3 regions of the Tardiphaga sp. 866_E4_N1_4 genome follow, and region 3 is predicted to be linked to each of the others. Evidence: predicted binding sites of a transcription regulator. Region 3 holds the regulator's gene; each other region holds the start of a gene.
The links. Region 3 encodes HrcA, which represses chaperone genes, less so after heat shock. Its sites were predicted from a motif close to GTTAGCACTCNCNNNNNGNGAGTGCTAAC; they were not measured.

Region 1 (6,295 bases), 2.5 Mb from region 3:
GGGGTGATGGTCGAGACGCCCGATGAGATGTTGACGATGCTGCCGCCGGTGGCGTTGAAGTGTCTGGCCGCTTCCTGCGAGACGAGCAGCAGCCCGAGCACGTTCAGATCGAAATGTTTGTGGAAGTGCTCCGGCGTAATGCTGTCGAGAGGGGCGAATTCATAGACGCCCGCATTGTTGACGAGAACGTCGATCGATCCGAACGCCTTGACGGTCTCGGCCACCACCGATTTGGCGCCGTCCGGCTCGGCGAGATTACCGTGCACCGCGATGGCCTTGCCGCCCTTGGCAGTGATCTTCGCGACGACCTCGTCGGCGCCCTTCTTGCTGGATGCGTAATTGACGGCGACGGCGGCGCCCCCGGCGGCGAGCTGAATAGCGATTTCAGCGCCGATGCCCTTTGAGCCGCCGGTCACCAGCGCAACTTTGCCTTCGAATGTCTTGGTCATGGTCGTGATCCCTCTTGGATGCTTCAATAGTTCGGAAGTATGGGACTATTGAACCAGCGCAAGGGGGCGCCTATATCTTTTTTATGGTTCAGTTCGTTCACCCCGCGACCAAGGACATCACGCTGGCCGGCGTGCTCTCGGCGCTGGCTGATCCCATTCGGCTGCAGATCGTCCGGGGCTTGCTGCAGGAGAGCGGTTGCCTGTCCTGCACGGCGGCGTCGCCATGTCCGACCATCGCCAAGTCCACTTTGTCGAACCATTTTCGCGTGTTGCGCGAGGCCGGCCTGATCCAGACCAGCAAAAAGGGCGTCGAGCATCAAAACGCAGTGCGGGCGGCCGATATCGAAGCGCGGTTTCCCGGGCTGTTGATGGCGATCCTGGCGTGCTCCGTCGAGCCGTCCGCGGCGGCAGTTGCCTGACGCAGCCAACAAAAATGCCCGGCATCACTGCCAGGCTTTGAATGCCATGATCGAGCTGAAGTCCTCAGACTGCGGACGGAGATCGCGTCTTAACGGTAGACCCGCGTCTTGGTCACGACGCAGCGGCCCATTGGCCCGTGACGGACAACCGTGCGCATGGTGCAGACAGGTCCACGGCATATGACAGTGCGGCGGGACACATAGCGCTGCGATGAGAAATCGGTGATTGGTGCTACGACTTTTGTCGTCTGCACAGAACACACAGCAAGCGTTGCCCAAGGGATGCGGTCGCTATGGCTTCCATGCGTTAATCACGCGGACATCGGCTGGCCATTCATCCTCGGGAAGACCCATGATCTGGTTGTGCTGCGCCTTGGCGGCGTTGGATCGCGGGCGGTTATCGGGATCGATGATGTAGCTGCACTTCTGCATGAATTGCGCACGGTGCTGCGGCTGAAGCTGAAAATTCAGATTGCGCCGCGATTCACTTTCCGACCATTTTGCGATGACCCCTATGCTCTGCTCCGGCGGAGTCGATGGCACTTCGGCGACGATAAGCTGTCGCACCTTTTCGCTCAGCACCTTGGTCTGCTGTCGGTAGCGGGTAGTCTCGGCGTTGTATTTGCCCGTGTTCGCCGGATCCTGTTTTGCGCATTCACTCAAAAGATTCTGTCGCAAATCCATCACCGCATACACGTGCTTGGCACTCTCAAAGACGCTGCGTGCAGCTGAATGCGCGGCGGTGCTGAGGCCGATGAAAGAAAGAGCGATGAGTATGCGCATGATTATTTCCCTGATGCTTCCACCAAGTAGACGATCCGTAGCCACGCAACCCGCAATGGCTTCCGCGATTGTCTGCGATGACCAGCCCTAAACAAAAACCCCGGCATCGCTGCCGGGGTTCTGCATTCTGATAGTTGCTTGAAGCGTTGGACTTAGAAGTCCATGCCGCCCATGCCGCCGCCCGGAGGCATGCCGCCTGCGCCTGCGCCGCCCTTCTTGGGCAGCTCGGCAACCATGGCTTCCGTGGTGATCAGCAGGCCGGCAACCGAAGCTGCGTTCTGGATCGCTGCACGGACAACCTTGGTCGGATCGATGATGCCCTTCTTGAGCATGTCGCCGTAGGTGCCAGTCTGCGAGTCGAAGCCGTAGCTGTAGGTCGCGGTCTCGAGGACCTTGCCGACGATGACCGAACCGTCTTCGCCTGCGTTGATGGCGATCTGGCGAGCCGGAGCCGACAGGGCCTTGCGGACGATCTCGACGCCGGTCTTCTGGTCGTCGTTTGCGGTCTTGATCTTCTTCAGCTGTTCCGAAGCGCGGAGCAGAGCGACGCCGCCGCCGGGGACGATGCCTTCTTCAACCGCAGCGCGGGTCGCATGCATCGCGTCATCAACGCGATCCTTGCGCTCCTTCACTTCGACTTCGGTCGCGCCGCCGACGCGGATGACGGCAACGCCGCCAGCCAGCTTGGCGAGACGCTCCTGCAGCTTCTCACGGTCGTAGTCCGAAGTGGTCTCTTCGATCTGCGCCTTGATCTGCGCCACGCGTGCTTCGATGTCGGCCTTCTTGCCGGCGCCGTTGACGATGGTGGAGTTTTCCTTGTCGATCATCACCTTCTTGGCGCGACCGAGCATGGCGAGCGTCACGTTCTCGAGCTTGATGCCGAGATCTTCCGAGATCGCCTGGCCGCCGGTCAGGATCGCGATGTCCTGCAGCATGGCCTTGCGGCGATCGCCGAAGCCCGGTGCCTTGACGGCAGCAACCTTGAGGCCGCCACGCAGGCGGTTGACGACGAGGGTGGCGAGAGCTTCGCCTTCGACGTCTTCCGCGACGATGACGAGCGGCTTGCCGGTCTGCACGACGGCTTCGAGCAGCGGCAGCATCTCGTTCAGCGAGGAGAGCTTCTTCTCGTTGATCAGGATGTAGGCGTCGTCGAATTCAACGCGCATCTTGTCGGCGTTGGTGACGAAGTAGGGCGAGATGTAGCCGCGGTCGAACTGCATGCCTTCGACGACGTCGAGTTCGGTTTCGAGCGACTTGGCTTCTTCAACCGTGATGACGCCCTCGTTGCCGACCTTCTTCATGGCGTCGGCGAGGAACTTGCCGATTTCCGCGTCGCCGTTGGCCGAGATGGTGCCGACCTGGGCGATTTCGTCGTTCGAGGTGACCTTCTTGGAGTTCTTGACGAGGTCAGCAACCACGGCTTCCACAGCCAGGTCGATGCCGCGCTTCAGATCCATCGGGTTCATGCCGGCAGCAACCGACTTGGCGCCTTCACGGACGATCGCCTGAGCGAGCACGGTGGCGGTGGTGGTGCCGTCGCCGGCTGCGTCGGCCGACTTCGAGGCCACTTCGCGCACCATCTGGGCGCCCATGTTCTCGAACTTGTCGTCGAGCTCGATTTCCTTGGCGACGGTGACGCCGTCCTTGGTGATGCGGGGCGCGCCGAACGACTTGTCGATGACGACGTTGCGGCCCTTCGGACCGAGCGTCACCTTCACGGCGTTGGCGAGAATGTCGACGCCGCGCAGCATCTTGTCGCGGGCATCAACGCCGAATTTCACTTCTTTAGCTGACATGTTTTGCTTCCTTGAAAATCAGGATGGGTGGGAAAGGCGCTTAAGCGGCCTTCTTCTTGGCGGGAGCGGCACCTTCGAGGACGCCCATGATGTCGCTTTCCTTCATGATCAGCAGGTCCTGACCATCGATCTTGACCTCGGTGCCCGACCACTTGCCGAACAGCACGCGCTCGCCGACCTTCAGATCGATCGGGATCAGCTTGCCGGCTTCGTCGCGGCCGCCCGGGCCGACGGAGACGATCTCGCCCTGGGAGGGCTTCTCTTTGGCGCTATCCGGAATGATGATGCCGCCAGCGGACTTCTCTTCGGCGTCGATACGCTTGACCACAACGCGATCGTGAAGCGGACGGAATTTCATGCAGTCCTCCTAAGTTTCTGTAGATGCTTGAGAAATTTAAATTGGCAGTCTGAGCCAACAAGTGCCAGCGCAGCTGGTCCGGACATAGGCCGAACGTTCCTCACCGGCAAGGGTCTGTATCAAATATTTTGGCACTCAAATATGACGGGTGCCAGAATTGGTTAAGACCCTCCGATACCGGCTCTCGAATCCGTTAGCATCCACGGTAAGTGGCTGCTAACACTCGGCTTTCAATACATTATTAAACTTTTAAGCTTGTGATGAAGACGTTGCTTGCGTCACATTTCATGCATCGTGTTGTCATGGGCGAAGTGGAAGCCGGTTCGCTGCAGTCAGCACGGTCACAGGAGAGCAGAGCGAAGTTCGACGCCAAACCGGAATCCACTTAGCCGAATGCGCTCTGTCCATGGAGGTTGAACATGGTCTCGAGAAATGCAGTTTCTGACGATTTCAGGAAGCAGGTGCTTGGCTACGGACTGACGACGGCGCAGATTCTCTACCGCATGCCGGACCATCCATCGCTGCTGCAGACCTATGTCTGGCAGAACTACGATCTGTTTCCGAAGTTTCCCGCGCTGAAGGATTTTCTGGATTTCTGGCAGGAGAAGCTCGATGGCCCGCTCTTTGCGGTCACCGTCGCGCATTCGAAACTGATCAAGCCGGCCGAGCTTCGTGCCGTGGATGGCGTCTTCCGGTTGCACTAGTCCGCGCCTCTCAACGCGCCGGATGAATTGCCGCTGTGCTGAACTACAGCTAGGTTCCCGGACGCGCTGGCCGTTTGTTAGGCATTGCGCCGGGTGGGAAACACGACATGGCGAAGCTGAAGCGAACGTCAAAGAGCGCGGCGAAAACGGCTGTGACGAAGAAGCCTGCGACACAGGTGGTAGCGAAAGCAGCAAAAAAGCTCGCTGTTGGCAAGCCGGCCAAGGCGAGTACAAAAGCGGTCGCCAAGGCCGCGGCGAAACCCGGCCCGCGCCGCAAGCAGCGCGTCGCGATCAGCCACTATCAGGAAGAAGCATTTCTCGGCGACGGCCTGCGTGCCTACGCGAAGTATCGCGATCTCGGCGTCGCCGCTGCGACCGGCGGTTTGGCGCACGCGCATGTCATCCGGCTGATCGGACCTTGCGATCCGAAAGAGGTCTCCAAGCTTCACTATCACGATGCCGAGTTTCAGCTGGTCTATGTGCTGAACGGCTGGGTGAAGGCCTATATGGAAGGCGAGGGCGAGATGACCATGCGTCAGGGGTCATGCTGGACCCAGCCGCCACGCATCAGGCATCTGATCCGTGATTACTCCGACAATTGCGAATTGCTGGAAGTGATCCTTCCGGCGGAGTTCAAGACGGTGGAAGTCCGGTAGTTCGCGTGCGGAAATGCGACGCGTGCCTTGTTCGCGCGTCGCAGTGGCGTTGAATCAGCTATGCTGAGCCCGTCGCTGCCCTGGCCCTCAACGAGTATCTCATGACTGCATCCGTTCCGGTTTTCGACGGTCACAACGATGTGCTGCTGCGGCTGTACAAATCGCAATCGCACGATCCGGTATCCGACTTCCTGACCGGGGAAGCCGCCGGTCACATCGACCTGCCGAAAGCGAAGGCCGGCGCGTTCGTCGGCGGGCTGTTTGCGCTGTATTCGCCGGCGGCTCAGGCGTCATCGGGATTCATGGCGCAGATGACGGGCGGACGCTACGCCGTGCCGCTCCCCGAGCCGCTGACGATGGACGAGGCGCGCAATTCCGTCGTCGCCGAACTGGCTATCCTGCTGCAGCTCCAACGCGCTTCCGCAGGCGCGGTGGCGATCTGCACCACCACCGCCGAAATCCGGTCCGCTATTGAGCGCAAGGCGCTCGCCGTGGTGGTCCATCTGGAAGGCGCGGAGGCCGTCGACGCCGAGCTCAGATTCCTCGACGTTCTCTATGCGGCGGGGTTGCGGTCGATCGGGCCGGTGTGGAGCCGGACCAACATCTTCGGCCATGGCGTGCCGTTTCACTTCCCGTCCGGGCCCGATCTCGGCGACGGTCTCACCGCGGCCGGCGAGCGGTTGATCGGCGCCTGCAATGACCTGAAGATTTTGGTCGACCTGTCGCACATCACCGAGAAGGGTTTTTGGGATGTGGCGCGGCTGTCGAAGGCGCCGCTGGTGGCGACCCATTCCAATGCCCATGCGCTGTGCCCGTCGCCGCGCAATCTCACCGACAAGCAGCTCGCCGCGATCCGCGACACCGGCGGCATGGTCGGCCTGAATTTCGCGACCTGCTTCCTGCGCCCCGACGGCAGCATGCGGCCCGACACCGGCATCGAGCTGATGGTGCAGCAGATCGACTATCTGCTGGAGAAGCTGGGCGAGGATCACGTCGGGCTGGGATCGGATTTCGACGGCGCGGTGGTGCCCGAGGCCATCGACTCCGCCGCGGGCCTGCAGGTGCTGTTCGTGGCCTTGCGCGCCAAGGGCTATTCCGAGACGCTGCTCGGCAAGCTCGGCGCGGGCAAC
Region 2 (6,295 bases), 1.2 Mb from region 3:
GTCGTAGTCCGAGGTGGTTTCCTCGATCTGTGCCTTGATCTGGTTGACGCGGGCCTCAATGGCCGGCTTCTTGCCAGCGCCGTTGACGACGGTGGTGTTTTCCTTGTCGATCACGACCTTCTTGGCGCGGCCGAGCATGGCGAGCGTGACGCTTTCCAGCTTCATGCCGAGATCTTCCGAGACGAGCTGACCGCCGGTCAGGATCGCAAGGTCTTCCAGCATCGCCTTGCGGCGATCGCCGAAGCCCGGTGCCTTGACGGCAGCAACCTTGAGGCCGCCGCGCAGGCGGTTGACGACGAGGGTGGCGAGCGCTTCGCCTTCGACGTCTTCAGCAATGATCAGGAGCGGCTTGCCCGACTGCACCACGGCTTCGAGCACCGGCAGCATGGCCTGCAGGCTGGAGATCTTCTTCTCGACGAGCAGGACATATACGTCCTCGAGCTCGGCGGTCATCTTCTCGGCATTGGTGACGAAGTAGGGCGACAGGTAGCCGCGATCGAACTTCATGCCCTCGACGATGTCGACTTCGGTCTCGAGCGACTTGTTCTCTTCAACCGTGATGACACCTTCGTTGCCGACCTTCTGCATTGCCTGGGCGATCATCTTGCCGATGGCAGCGTCGCCGTTGGCGGAGATGGTGCCGACCTGGGCGACTTCAGCCGAAGACGCAACCGGCTTGGCGCGCTTGGTGATGTCCTTGATGACGGCGGCGACGGCGATATCGATGCCGCGCTTGAGGTCCATCGGGTTCATGCCGGCAGCAACCGACTTGGCGCCTTCACGGACGATGGCCTGGGCCAGCACGGTGGCGGTGGTGGTGCCGTCGCCTGCGGTGTCGTTGGTCTTCGAGGCGACTTCGCGCAGCATCTGCGCGCCCATGTTCTCGAACTTGTCCTCGAGCTCGATCTCCTTGGCGACGGTGACGCCGTCCTTGGTGATGCGCGGAGCGCCGAACGACTTCTCGATCACGACATTGCGGCCCTTCGGACCGAGCGTGACCTTGACGGCGTTGGCGAGAATGTCGACGCCGCGCAGCATGCGATCGCGCGCGTCTCCGGAGAATTTAACGTCTTTGGCTGCCATGTTGATGGTGCTCCGAGTGATGGGAATTTGAAATTAAAACGCTGTCATGGCCGGGCTTGACCCGGCCATCCATCTTCCTGCGAAGAAGCCAGATGGATGCCCGGATCAAGTCCGGGCATGACGTCCGAGTGTTTGGAGAGCGGACCGCCTTTAAGCGATCACGCCCATGATGTCCGACTCCTTCATGATGAGGAGTTCTTCGCCGTCGAGTTTGATCTCGGTGCCCGACCACTTGCCGAACAGAACCTTGTCGCCGATCTTGATGTCGATCGGGATCAGCTTGCCGGCTTCGTCGCGGCCGCCAGGGCCGACACCGACGACTTCGCCTTCAGACGGCTTTTCCTTGGCGCTGTCCGGGATGATGATGCCGCCCTTGGTCTTCTCGTCGGCGACGATGCGCTTGACGACGACGCGGTCGTGCAGCGGGCGGAATTTGGTCTTGGCCATGGGAGTGTCCCTTTAGGGTTTGCGATTTCGTTGCCATCTCGGAGGCGGGCGGGAATCCAGCCGGAACGCTCAAGGCGGCCGGCTCATTCCCTTAGCAATCGCGCTCCGGGAGTGCTAATTGAGCGTCCGGGAAATATGGCCAGACGCTTTTTGAGTCAAGCGAGGCCTTAAGGCCTTGGTGAGGCCAATATAGGATGATCTGGAAACCATAATGGAGAGTCGGCGTAATTCTGCCGACCTCATTGCGCCGTCAGGTGTTTTGCGCTTGGCTGCCGGGACGGGCAGCCGGGGAATTTGCTCTAGGGGATAATATGATCAGGTCACGCTACGCCCGCACGGTTGCCCATCTGGCGATCGTTTCAACTTTGGCGCTGTCATTGGGCGGGTGCGGCACGTCTGGTGGATTGGGCGGGTTCAGCTTTGGGAACTCGCAGCCGACACCGCCGCCGGAGCCCCCGCCGGCGCCGGAACTGCCAGCCTCGATCCGCTCGGAAGAACTCGTCGGCCGCTGGGGTCTGGCGTCCTACATGAATCCCAACGATCGCGTTCGCACCGAGAATGCCGCGCGCGGCCAGTGCAAGCAGCCCTATATCATCGGCCAGGGCGCCACCGGCGGCGTCATCATGCATCTCGCCGACGAGGCGACGCCGCAGGAACTGCGCCTCAAGGGCTCGCCGAGCGGCAAGAACTATATCGGCCCGCCCGGTCCCGCCGGTGGTGAGAAGGATCGCGAGATCGTCTCCTTCGACGGTCGGATTCTCGTCACGCGCTTCATCGACAAGGACGCTGCGATTCGCTACGGCAACATGGTCTATGTCCGTTGCGCACCCAAGGCCTGACCTGACAAGGCCTGACCTGAGGCGTAAGGCGGGTCCCGCCACTCCCTTGAAGACGTGAGCCCATGCACCGATTGCGCGACCTTGTTTTCGGACCGGGCCGCGCGGTCCTTGTGCTGGCATTCACCCAGATCCTGACCTGGGGCATCCTGATCTATCCACCGGTGCTGACCATGCCGCATGTCACGGCGGCGCATGGCTGGTCGCTGGCCTTCGGCATGGCGGGCTTTTCGCTGGGGCTGATCGTATCGGGACTGCTGTCGCCGGTGGTTGGTGGATTGATCGACCGCCACGGCGGCAATGTCGTCATGGCATCGGGCGCATTGGCCGGTGCCTTGGGTCTCGCTCTGTTTTCAGTCGCCGATCATCCCGCGACCTATCTGGCCTGCTGGGTGTTGCTCGGCGCTGCAATGTCTGCGTCGCTCTACGATCCCGCCTTCGCCACGCTGACGCGTATCTTCGGTGCCTCGGCGCGGCGGCAGATCACCTTCGTGACCTTTGCAGGCGGCTTCGCCTCGACGGTTGGCTGGCCGGCGACCCATCTTCTGCTTGAGGCCGTCGGCTGGCGCGGGACGTATCTGACCTTCGCAGCGATCTTCGCATTTGTCGTTGCGCCGCTTCATGCTTTTGCATTGCCGCGCCACGTCGCCGTCGCGCCTCTGCCCGTGGTGGACGCCGTTGTCGTTCCCCCGCAGGCAACCCTGCGCCCGGAAGGCTGGCCGTTCATCCTGCTGGCGGCCGCGTTCTCGCTTTACAGCTTCATTCTGTCGGGCGTGACCTCGAACCTGCTCGCGCTGCTGGAGCGCGGCGGGCTCAGTGCTGCAACGGCGGTGACCATCGGTGCGATGTTCGGTCCGGCGCAGGTGGCGTCGCGGCTGGCAGACTTCATGCTGGCGGGACGCACCCATCCGCTGTGGATCGCGCGCGGGGCGGTGGTGCTCGTGGTATCGGCCTTCGCGATGCTGGCCTTTGCGGGGATTTCGTTTCCGCTGGCGGCCTTGTTCGCTATCGGCTTCGGAGCGGCCAATGGCGTCATGACCATCGCGCGCGGTGCGCTGCCGCTTCTGATGTTCGGCCCGGCGGGGTATGGCCGTGTGATCGGCCGTATCGCGCGGCCGGCTTTGTTCGTGCAGGCCTTCGCGCCATTCGTGGTGGCGTCCGCAGTCGAGACACTGTCCGACCGCATGGTGCTGCTGCTTGGGACCGTGTTGGCGCTGGCGGTGCTGCTCTGTTTCGTGATGATAAAAACGCCGGGCATTGCTGCCCGGCGTTAAGCGATCTCTAACTGTGGTCGAAAATTATCTTAGCCGAACAGCGCGTCGATATCGTCCTGCGAAGCATGGCCGACGTCGCCGTCCAGTTTCGGACCATTCAGCAGCTTGTCGTCTTCGCTACGGTCGTCGACCTTGGCCGGCGCATGCGCCTTGATCTCGTCGACACCGCCCCAGATGTCCATCATCGCAGTAATGCGGTTTTCGATGAACTTCATCGTGGTCATCACCTTGCTGATGCGCTGGCCGGTGAGGTCCTGGAAGTTACAGGCTTCGAAGATCGCGACGACGTTATCGCCGATCTCTTCCAGCATCTGCTTCTGCTGATCGGGTGAGGTCACCTTGCCGAGCGCTGTCGATGCATTATCGATGGCTTCGGCTGCGGCGAGAATCTGCTGCGTGGCTTCTTCGGTGCCGCCGACGACGGCGCCGAGTTCACCGTTGACCTTCGCCATTTCGTCGCCTTCGAAGCTCTTGCCGTGAAGAACTGCGATTTCCATCTTGGTACGGGTAATGGCGTCGTGGATCAGATCGAGTTCGATCTTCAGCTTTTCGCACTGCTCGATCTGAGCGCGGTAGGTTGCCAGCAGCGCCTGCGCTTCCGCAACCTGCTGATCGGCGGCGGCGCCGACCTGATCTGTCACGGCGTTGCGGGCCGGCGCTCCCATCTGCGCGCGGATCGCGCGGAGCTCAGCCATGATTTCGCGATGCATTGGCATCGGCTCGCTGCTGCCCACCACTTCATTGGGCATAGGTGCAGTACCGAAAACTTCTTCAATGCGAAATCGCTTGCGACGAACAGACATCAGGTCCCCCAACGTTCAATCAATCCCCCGTTCGTATACCTATGAGTTTAACGTGAAGTTCACGCGGGAACATCGCGCCGATAGCCGATAATCGCTGCGCAAACTGTTAGTTAACCATGGGGCTTTCGCGTTCATTCAAAATAAACGCTACTAAATAGAACTGCGCCGTTTGACGACGTGGTGAATCCAAACGGCGATTGTGTTTACCAAACCGAGGCGATTTTAACCTTAAGTCGGAGTGTGCAAAGCGCTTCTCAGGTGAGAACGCGCACGACGAAACAGTACAGAGTACGTCGATGTTCAGAAAGTTCTCTCTCACGCTTCTTGCCAGCGCATCTTTCATCGCCGCTGGATCGCATCAGGCGCTTGCGGTGGAAGCCGCGGCGCAATTTGCCGAGCCTCCGGTGGTGTATGCGCAGCAGCCGCAGCGCCCGATGCAGCGCACGGCCTATGCCGAACGCTCGCGCATGGGCGGCGGCTTCATCGAGTTTCTGTTCAGCGATGGTCCGGCGCAGCAGGGCCAGCGTTATCAGCAACAGCCGGACTACTCTTACGAGCAGCGGCGTTCGCTGTTGCCGCCGATGGATCCGCAACAGCGTGTCTATCGGCAGGAAGAGACGGCAGATCCCGCGCGTCCCACGCTCGATCCCAAGTATCAACCGCAGCTGGTCGAATATCAGGGCAGCGAAAGTGCGGGCACCATCGTCGTCGATACGCCGAACAAATTTCTGTTCCTGGTACAGGGTGGCGGCAGGGCGATGCGCTATGGCATCGGCGTCGGCCGGCCGGGCTTCACTTGGTCCGGTGTAAAGACGATCACGGCGAAGAAGGAATGGCCGTCGTGGACGCCGCCAAAGGAAATGCTGGCGCGCCGTCCTGATCTGCCGCGTTACATGGAAGGCGGTCCGGAAAATCCGCTCGGCGCACGCGCGATGTATCTCGGCTCGACCCTGTACCGTATTCACGGCTCCAACGAGCCATGGACTATCGGCACCAATGTTTCCTCAGGCTGCATCCGCATGCGCAACGAGGACGTCATCGATCTCTATGGCCGCGTCGGCGTCGGAGCCCGGGTCGTCGTGATCTGATTGATCTCCCGTCACATGAAAACGGCCGCTCGTGAGAGCGGCCGTTTTTGTGTTGCTGGTCTAAACGATCAGGCCAAATCGCTGTCGTCGGAATCCATGTCCATGGCGTCGTAGTCACCGTCGTCCTGGTCTTGATCCTGGTCCTGGTCGGCATCGGCCTGCGCCTGATCGAAGGATCCGGCGCGGGAGCCGCTGGACGAACCGATATCATTGACGCCGGCCTGATTGCCGAGGTTGCCGCCGGAGGAATCCGAACCGGAGCTCCATGGGCTCTTGCTCTCGCTGGCATTGGCGGCGTCACCGAAACCTTGCTGATGGCTGCCGCCCATCATCGAACGGATGCTGCCGAGCAAGAGTGACCCGCCGACCACGCCGGCTGCTGCCGCAGCCGCTGTACCGAGGAACGAACCGCCACCACCGGCTTGCGGTTGTTGCTGGCCGAACTGGCCCGGTCCCGGACCCTGGCCGTATCCACCCTGACCATAGCCACCCTGTGGCTGGGGCTGGCCGATGACCTGCCCGGTGTTCCAGGCAGGACGGCTCGGCTCGGGCGGGCGCACGCTCGGCACGGAGCCGCGCGGCTGGTTCGGGTTCTGACCCTGACCGAACAGGGCGTCTCGCATCGAATCGAGGAAGCCGCCCTGAGCAGCCTGTTCGGGGGCGCCGTTGCCTTCCAGTTGCTGGATGCGCTCATGGGCGCGCTTCAGCGCTTCGTCCTGCAGCAATACGGTCTGTACCAGCGCATACAGCGCATTGGGGGCGCG
Region 3 (6,295 bases):
TGCGCGGGTGTGCAATCGACGCTGACCAATGCCTTTGGCACCGGACCCAGTGCGCCATCGGGACCCCCCGCCGGACCGGCGCAGCAGTCGCAAGCCATCGGCACCGGGGGCACAAAAGTCGGACTGATCCTGCCGCTGTCGGCTTCGGGCAATGCCGGCGTCGCCGCGCAGTCGATGAAGAATGCCGCTGAGATGGCACTCGCCGAATTCCAGAACCCCAGCATTCAACTCCTGATCAAGGACGACAATGGGAGCGCGCAGGGCGCGCAGCAGGCCGCCCAACAGGCGCTCGATGAAGGGTCCGAAATCATTCTCGGGCCGCTCTTCGCCCTGTCGGTCCCAGCCACCGCGCAGCTCACGCGCGCGCGCAACGTGCCAGTGATCGCGTTCTCGACTGATTCCAGCGTCGCCGGCCGTGGTGTCTATTTGCTCAGTTTCCTTCCCGAGTCCGACGTCAATCGCATCGTCGATTATGCCGCGGGCACGGGTAAACGTTCCTTTGCGGCGATGCTGCCCGAGAATGCCTATGGCAATGTCGTCGAAGTCGCTTTCAAGCAAGCCGTCGCGCGCAAGGGTGGCCGCGTCGTCGCTTTTGAGCGCTATGGCGCGGACCGCTCCAGCGCAGCACGCAACATCGCGGCATCGCTCACCGGCGCCGACGCGTTGTTCATTGCTGACGATGGCGACGCGGTTGTCGCAACGGCTGATGCCTTGACTGCGGCGGGTGCCAATCTGCGCAATGTGCAATTGCTCGGCACGGGCCTGTGGGACAACCCGCGCGTCTTCAACAGCGCGGCTTTGCAGGGCGGGCTCTATGCCGCGCCAGATCCTGCAGGGTTTCGTGCCTTTGCGGGCCGTTATCGCGCGAAATATGGCGGCGATCCCGTGCGTACCGCGACGCTAGCTTACGATGCGGTGGCGCTGGTCGCCGCTTTGGCGCGCACCCAAGGCGGACAGCGCTTCGCACCTGAAACGCTCACCAATCCATCCGGCTTTGCCGGCATCGATGGTCTGTTTCGTTTCCGCAGCGATGGCGGCAACGATCGCGGCCTCGCCGTGATGAAAGTTGCGTCGGGTGGTGGTCAGGCCGTGGCGGGCTCGCCGAAGAGTTTCGGGGCGTAGCGCCTACGCCGCCAGATCTGCCACGACAGCATCAAGCACAGGGAATCCCTCCTGCGTCACGCGCAGGCGGCCGTTCTGCTCGACGACGATGGCGCCTTCCTCGCGCAGGATGGCGATGCGCTTCTCATCCAGCGCGCGGCCGGACAGCATCTGATAGCGCGCGGGATCGATGCCTTCGGCGAGGCGCAGGCCCATCAGCAGATATTCGTCGGCGCGTTCCTCGCTGTTGAGCAATTCATCCGAAGTGACGCCGTGGCCGTTGTCTTCCACACGCATCACCCAGGCTTCCGGACGCTTCTCGGTGGCAATGGCATGTCTGACACCGTCGATGTCGAGGCGGCCATGGGCGCCAGGCCCGATGCCGGCATATTCCTGACCGCGCCAGTAGACGAGGTTGTGCTTGCACTCCGCACCGGGGCGAGCGTGGTTGGAAATCTCGTAAAATGGCAGGCCCTGCTGTGCGCAAACCTCCTGCGTCACGTCATAAAGCGTGCGCGCGAGGCCTTCGTCCGGCGTCTTGAGTTTCCCGGCAGCGTGCAGCCCAAAAAACGGCGTGCCTTCCTCGATGGTCAGCTGATACAGCGAGAGATGTTCGGCGGCTTCCGAGATGGCGAGCTTGAGTTCGTCGGTCCACATCTGCGGGGTCTGATCTGGACGTGCATAGATCAGATCGAACGAATATCGATCGAACGCGCTGCGCGCGATGGCCACGGCATCGAGTGCCTCGCGCGCCGTATGCAAACGTCCGAGCGACTTCAGCGACGCATCGTCGAGTGCCTGTACGCCAAGTGACACGCGGTTGACGCCCGCCTCGCGATAGCCGCGAAAGCGCGTCGCTTCGACGGAGGTCGGATTGGCTTCGAGGGAGACTTCGACGTTGGAGGCGACATTCCAGTACTTGCCGATCGAATCCAGAATTGCGCCGACGGTCTGCGGCTGCATCAGCGACGGCGTGCCGCCGCCGAGAAAGATCGACGTCACGGTGCGGCCTGGCGTGCGGGCAGCCGTGGTTTCGATCTCCCGTGCGAAGGCCCGCGCGAAACGTACTTCGTCGATGGCGTGATGACGGACGTGGCTGTTGAAGTCGCAATACGGGCACTTCGACAGGCAGAACGGCCAGTGCACATAGACGCCGAAAGCGTCTTGCTGTGCGTCAGCGGGATTCAAGGCAGATCTCCGCGAGTTTCACGAACGCCCTGGCGCGATGCGACAAGCCCTCGCCGAGTGGCGGCAACCCGTGCTTCTCGACCGCGGTCATTTCGCCATAGGTGCGGGTGTGACCATCGGGCAGGAATGTCGGATCGTAGCCGAAGCCGGCAGTGCCGCGCGGCGGCCAGACCAGCGTGCCATGGGCGTGCGCTTCGACTTCCTCGAGATGACCGTCGGGCCAGGCCACGCACAGCGCCGAGACGAAATGCGCGGTTCGCTTGTCGGGTGTGGTCGCGCCGCGCTCCTGCAACAGGCGTTCGATCCGCGTCATCGCGCCGGTGAAGTCCTTGGACTCGCCGGCCCAGCGTGCTGAGAAGATGCCGGGTGCGCCGTCGAGGGCATCGACGACGAGGCCTGAATCATCCGCGAAGGCCGGCAATTGCGCGACATTGGCCGCGGCAATCGCCTTGATGGCGGCATTGGCCTTGAAGGTGTCGCCGGTCTCGTCGGGTTCGGCGAGACCGAGCTCGCCGGCCGACACTGCTTCGATGCCGTAGGGGGCCAGGAGATCGCGCATCTCGGCAAGCTTGCCGGGATTGTGGGTGGCGATGACGAGCTTCCCGGTGATTCGACGATGCATGGTGGGAGTCTACGCCTGCTTGATGACTTGCGGAATCACGCGATGGCCATTTTCTGCAGCTCGACGAGTCGTCCGACGCCCTTTTGCGCCAGGGCCATCAGCTTCAGGAACTCGTCCTGCGTGAACGGCGTCTTCTCGGCGGTGCCCTGCACCTCGATGATGCGCCCGTCGCCGGTCATCACGAAATTGGCGTCGGTATCGGCTTCGGAATCTTCGGCATAATCGAGATCGAGCACCGGGGTGCCCTGATAGATGCCGCAGGAAATCGCCGCGATATTGTCGCGCAGCACGTTGCCGCCGCCGTTCTTGAACATGTTGCGGTTCTTCATCCACGAGATGCAGTCGGCCAGCGCAACCCATGCGCCGGTGATCGACGCCGTGCGGGTGCCGCCATCGGCCTGGATCACGTCGCAGTCGATGGTGATCTGGCGTTCGCCGAGCGCTTCGAGGTCGACGGCAGCGCGCAGCGAGCGGCCGATCAGGCGCTGGATCTCGACGGTGCGGCCGCCCTGCTTGCCGGATGCGGCTTCGCGGCGGGTACGTTCCAGCGTGGCGCGTGGCAGCATGCCGTATTCGGCGGTGACCCAGCCGCGGCCTTGGCCCTTGAGCCATGGCGGCAGGCGCTCTTCCAGCGTGGCGGTCACCAGCACATGAGTGTCGCCGAACTTCACCATGCAGGAACCTTCGGCATATTTGACCACGCCGCGTTCCAGCGACACGGCGCGCAGTTCATCGGGCGCACGACGGCTTGGCCGCATGAGAAAATCCTTCCAAATGTCCAGAGAAGCCTGTTCGCGGTGCTTTTAGGGGCCACAGACCGCAGCGGCAAGGGCGGGGCAGGTTCCACAACCGCAATGGTGCTTGTATCCGGGGGCTCGGGGCGACAGATTAGGTCCTCAAGGAGTACCCTGTGGCCCACCACGATCCGATCGGCCTGATTTCGCCGCATGCCGGGCTCGCCCAGCTCAATGAGCGATCGCGTGAGATCTTCCGGCAGATCGTCGAGAGCTATCTCGCCACCGGCGAACCTGTCGGTTCGCGCAATATTTCACGCCTGATTACGGTTCCGCTGTCGCCAGCGTCGGTCCGTAACGTGATGTCGGACCTTGAGCAGCTCGGCCTGATCTATGCGCCACACACGTCTGCCGGCCGGCTGCCAACCGAACTCGGGCTGCGGTTCTTCGTCGATGCCTTGATGCAGGTCGGTGACCTCACCGAGCCGGAGCGGCAGTCGATCCAGCAGCAACTGTCTTCGGTGGGACGCTCGCAGACGGTGGAAGCGGCGCTCGGCGAGGCGCTGACGCAGCTGTCCGGGCTGACCCGCGCGGCGGCGGTGGTTTTGACCGCCAAGTCCAATGTGCGGCTGAAACACATCGAATTCGTCCGTCTGGAGCCCGAAAAGGCGCTGGTCGTGCTGGTCGCCGAGGATGGCCAGGTCGAAAACCGCGTGCTGACCCTGCCGCCGGGCGTGCCGTCGTCGGCGCTGAACGAGGCGTCTAACTTCCTCAATGCCCGGATTCGCGGCCGTACGCTGGCTGAGGCCCGGTTGGAACTGGAAACGGCACTGACCCAGAACCAGATCGAGCTCGATCAGCTGACCCAGAAGGTCATTGCCGCCGGCATTGCCAGCTGGTCGGGTGGCGAGAAGGACGATCGGCAGCTGATCGTGCGCGGCCAGGCCAATCTGCTTGAGGATCTTCATGCGCTGGAGGATCTTGAACGCGTTCGCCTCCTGTTCGACGATCTCGAAGCCAAGCGCGAGGTGATCGACCTTCTCGGTCGGGCGGAGACGGCCGAAGGTGTCCGCATCTTCATCGGCTCGGAAAATAAACTCTTCTCGCTGTCCGGCTCGTCCACGATCATTGCGCCCTACAGCGATGGCGCCGGCCATATTGTCGGCGTTCTCGGTGTCATCGGGCCGACCCGGCTGAACTATGCGCGGGTGATCCCGATGGTAGATTACGCGGCGCGTATCGTCAGCCGCATGCTCGGGGGCTGACAGATCGGCCGAATCCGGCCGGTTGCGCTTGATTTTCGGCGCTCAAACCCCGATATCCCGCTCAGCAATCCCACCATTTTGGCGTGTTTTTGAGAAGGCAGCGTGATGACTGATTCCAATGGGCAGAACGACAATCAGGACAAGACGGCGCAGGCCGCCGATCCGGTGGTCTCCAAGCCCTACATCATGCCGGACGATCCGGAACCGAATTCGGTCGAGGCCCTGACCAAGGAAGCAGCGGAATCGCGCGACAGGATGCTGCGCACGCTGGCGGAGATGGAAAACCTGCGGAAGCGGACCCAGAAGGAAGTCGCGGACGGCCGCACCTATGCGATCGCCAATTTCGCGCGCGAAGTGCTCGATATCGCCGACAGCCTGCAGCGTGCGCTGGATGCCGTGCCTGCCGACACCAAGGCCGCGGCCGATCCGGGCCTGAAGGCGCTCCTCGAAGGCGTCGAGCTCACCGAGCGTTCGCTGCTCAACACGCTGGAAAAGAACGGCGTGAAGAAGTTCGACCCGTCGGGCGAGAAGTTCGATCCGAATTTCCAGCAGGCGATGTACGAAGTGCCCGATGCTTCCGTGCCTGCGGGCACCGTTGTTCAGGTTGTGCAGGCCGGCTACACCATTGGCGAGCGCGTGCTGCGCCCGGCGCTGGTCGGTGTCTCGAAGGGCGGCGCCAAGGCTGCACCTGTTTCGGAGTAACAGAGCCTCTGGCTGTCATCACCAGCGAAAGCGGGTGATCCAGTACACGCCGGTCTTAGTGAGTGATCACAAGCGCCGGTGATTACTGGGCCGCCCGATCCCAGCGCGCAATTGCGTGCCAGGTCGGGCGATGACAATGAGAGTATGGGTCAAGTCGCCAGATCGCCTGACTGAATCCGTTTCACGCCGGCCTTGTTCATGTCGGCCCAGGCTTTGGCCAGCGAGCCCTGCGTGTCGATGCCGCGGCAGGCGTCTTCGACTACATAGACATCGAAACCTGCTTTTCGCGCATCGAGCGCGGACCACGCGACACAGAAGTCGGTGGCGAGGCCGGCGATAAATACGCGCTGCAATTTGCGGGCTTTCAGATAGGAGGCAAGACCGGTGGTGGTCTTTCCGTCAGCCTCGGTAAATGCCGAATAGCTGTCGACGTCGTTGTTGAAGCCCTTGCGCAGGATCAGCTCGGTATGCGGGATGGCGAGATCCTTCGAGAGCGCAGCCCCTTCAGTGCCCTGCACGCAGTGATCCGGCCACAGCACCTGCTTGCCGTATTTCACCTCAAGGGTCTCAAACGGCTTCTTGCCGCTGTGGCTGGATGCGAAGGAGATATGGCCCGGCGTGTGCCAGTCCTGCGTCATCACCACATCGGCGAATTTCTTCGCGATGGCGTTGATGACCGGGAC

Region 1: the regulator HrcA is predicted to act here: its motif matches at 3,933-3,961, upstream of AB8B20_RS08890 (co-chaperone GroES).
Region 2: the regulator HrcA is predicted to act here: its motif matches at 1,621-1,649, upstream of AB8B20_RS26320 (co-chaperone GroES).

What each region holds. Positions count from the first base shown of each region.
Region 1 is NZ_CP197242.1:1,760,071-1,766,365, reverse strand. It holds gene AB8B20_RS08910 (SDR family NAD(P)-dependent oxidoreductase) at 1-449, opposite strand, end outside; gene AB8B20_RS08905 (ArsR/SmtB family transcription factor) at 533-868, shown strand; gene AB8B20_RS08900 (hypothetical protein) at 1,160-1,651, opposite strand; gene groL (chaperonin GroEL) at 1,804-3,447, opposite strand; gene AB8B20_RS08890 (co-chaperone GroES) at 3,488-3,805, opposite strand; gene AB8B20_RS08885 (usg protein) at 4,225-4,509, shown strand; gene AB8B20_RS08880 (cupin domain-containing protein) at 4,617-5,165, shown strand; gene AB8B20_RS08875 (dipeptidase) at 5,267-6,295, shown strand, end outside.
Region 2 is NZ_CP197242.1:5,472,902-5,479,196, forward strand. It holds gene groL (chaperonin GroEL) at 1-1,083, opposite strand, end outside; gene AB8B20_RS26320 (co-chaperone GroES) at 1,234-1,530, opposite strand; gene AB8B20_RS26325 (hypothetical protein) at 1,842-2,369, shown strand; gene AB8B20_RS26330 (MFS transporter) at 2,432-3,640, shown strand; gene AB8B20_RS26335 (protein phosphatase CheZ) at 3,670-4,443, opposite strand; gene AB8B20_RS26340 (L,D-transpeptidase) at 4,740-5,531, shown strand; gene AB8B20_RS26345 (DUF2076 domain-containing protein) at 5,600-6,295, opposite strand, start outside.
Region 3 is NZ_CP197242.1:4,286,974-4,293,268, forward strand. It holds gene AB8B20_RS20755 (penicillin-binding protein activator) at 1-1,122, shown strand, start outside; gene hemW (radical SAM family heme chaperone HemW) at 1,126-2,289, opposite strand; gene rdgB (RdgB/HAM1 family non-canonical purine NTP pyrophosphatase) at 2,276-2,911, opposite strand; gene rph (ribonuclease PH) at 2,947-3,669, opposite strand; gene hrcA (heat-inducible transcriptional repressor HrcA) at 3,822-4,910, shown strand; gene grpE (nucleotide exchange factor GrpE) at 5,016-5,612, shown strand; gene pncA (bifunctional nicotinamidase/pyrazinamidase) at 5,762-6,295, opposite strand, start outside.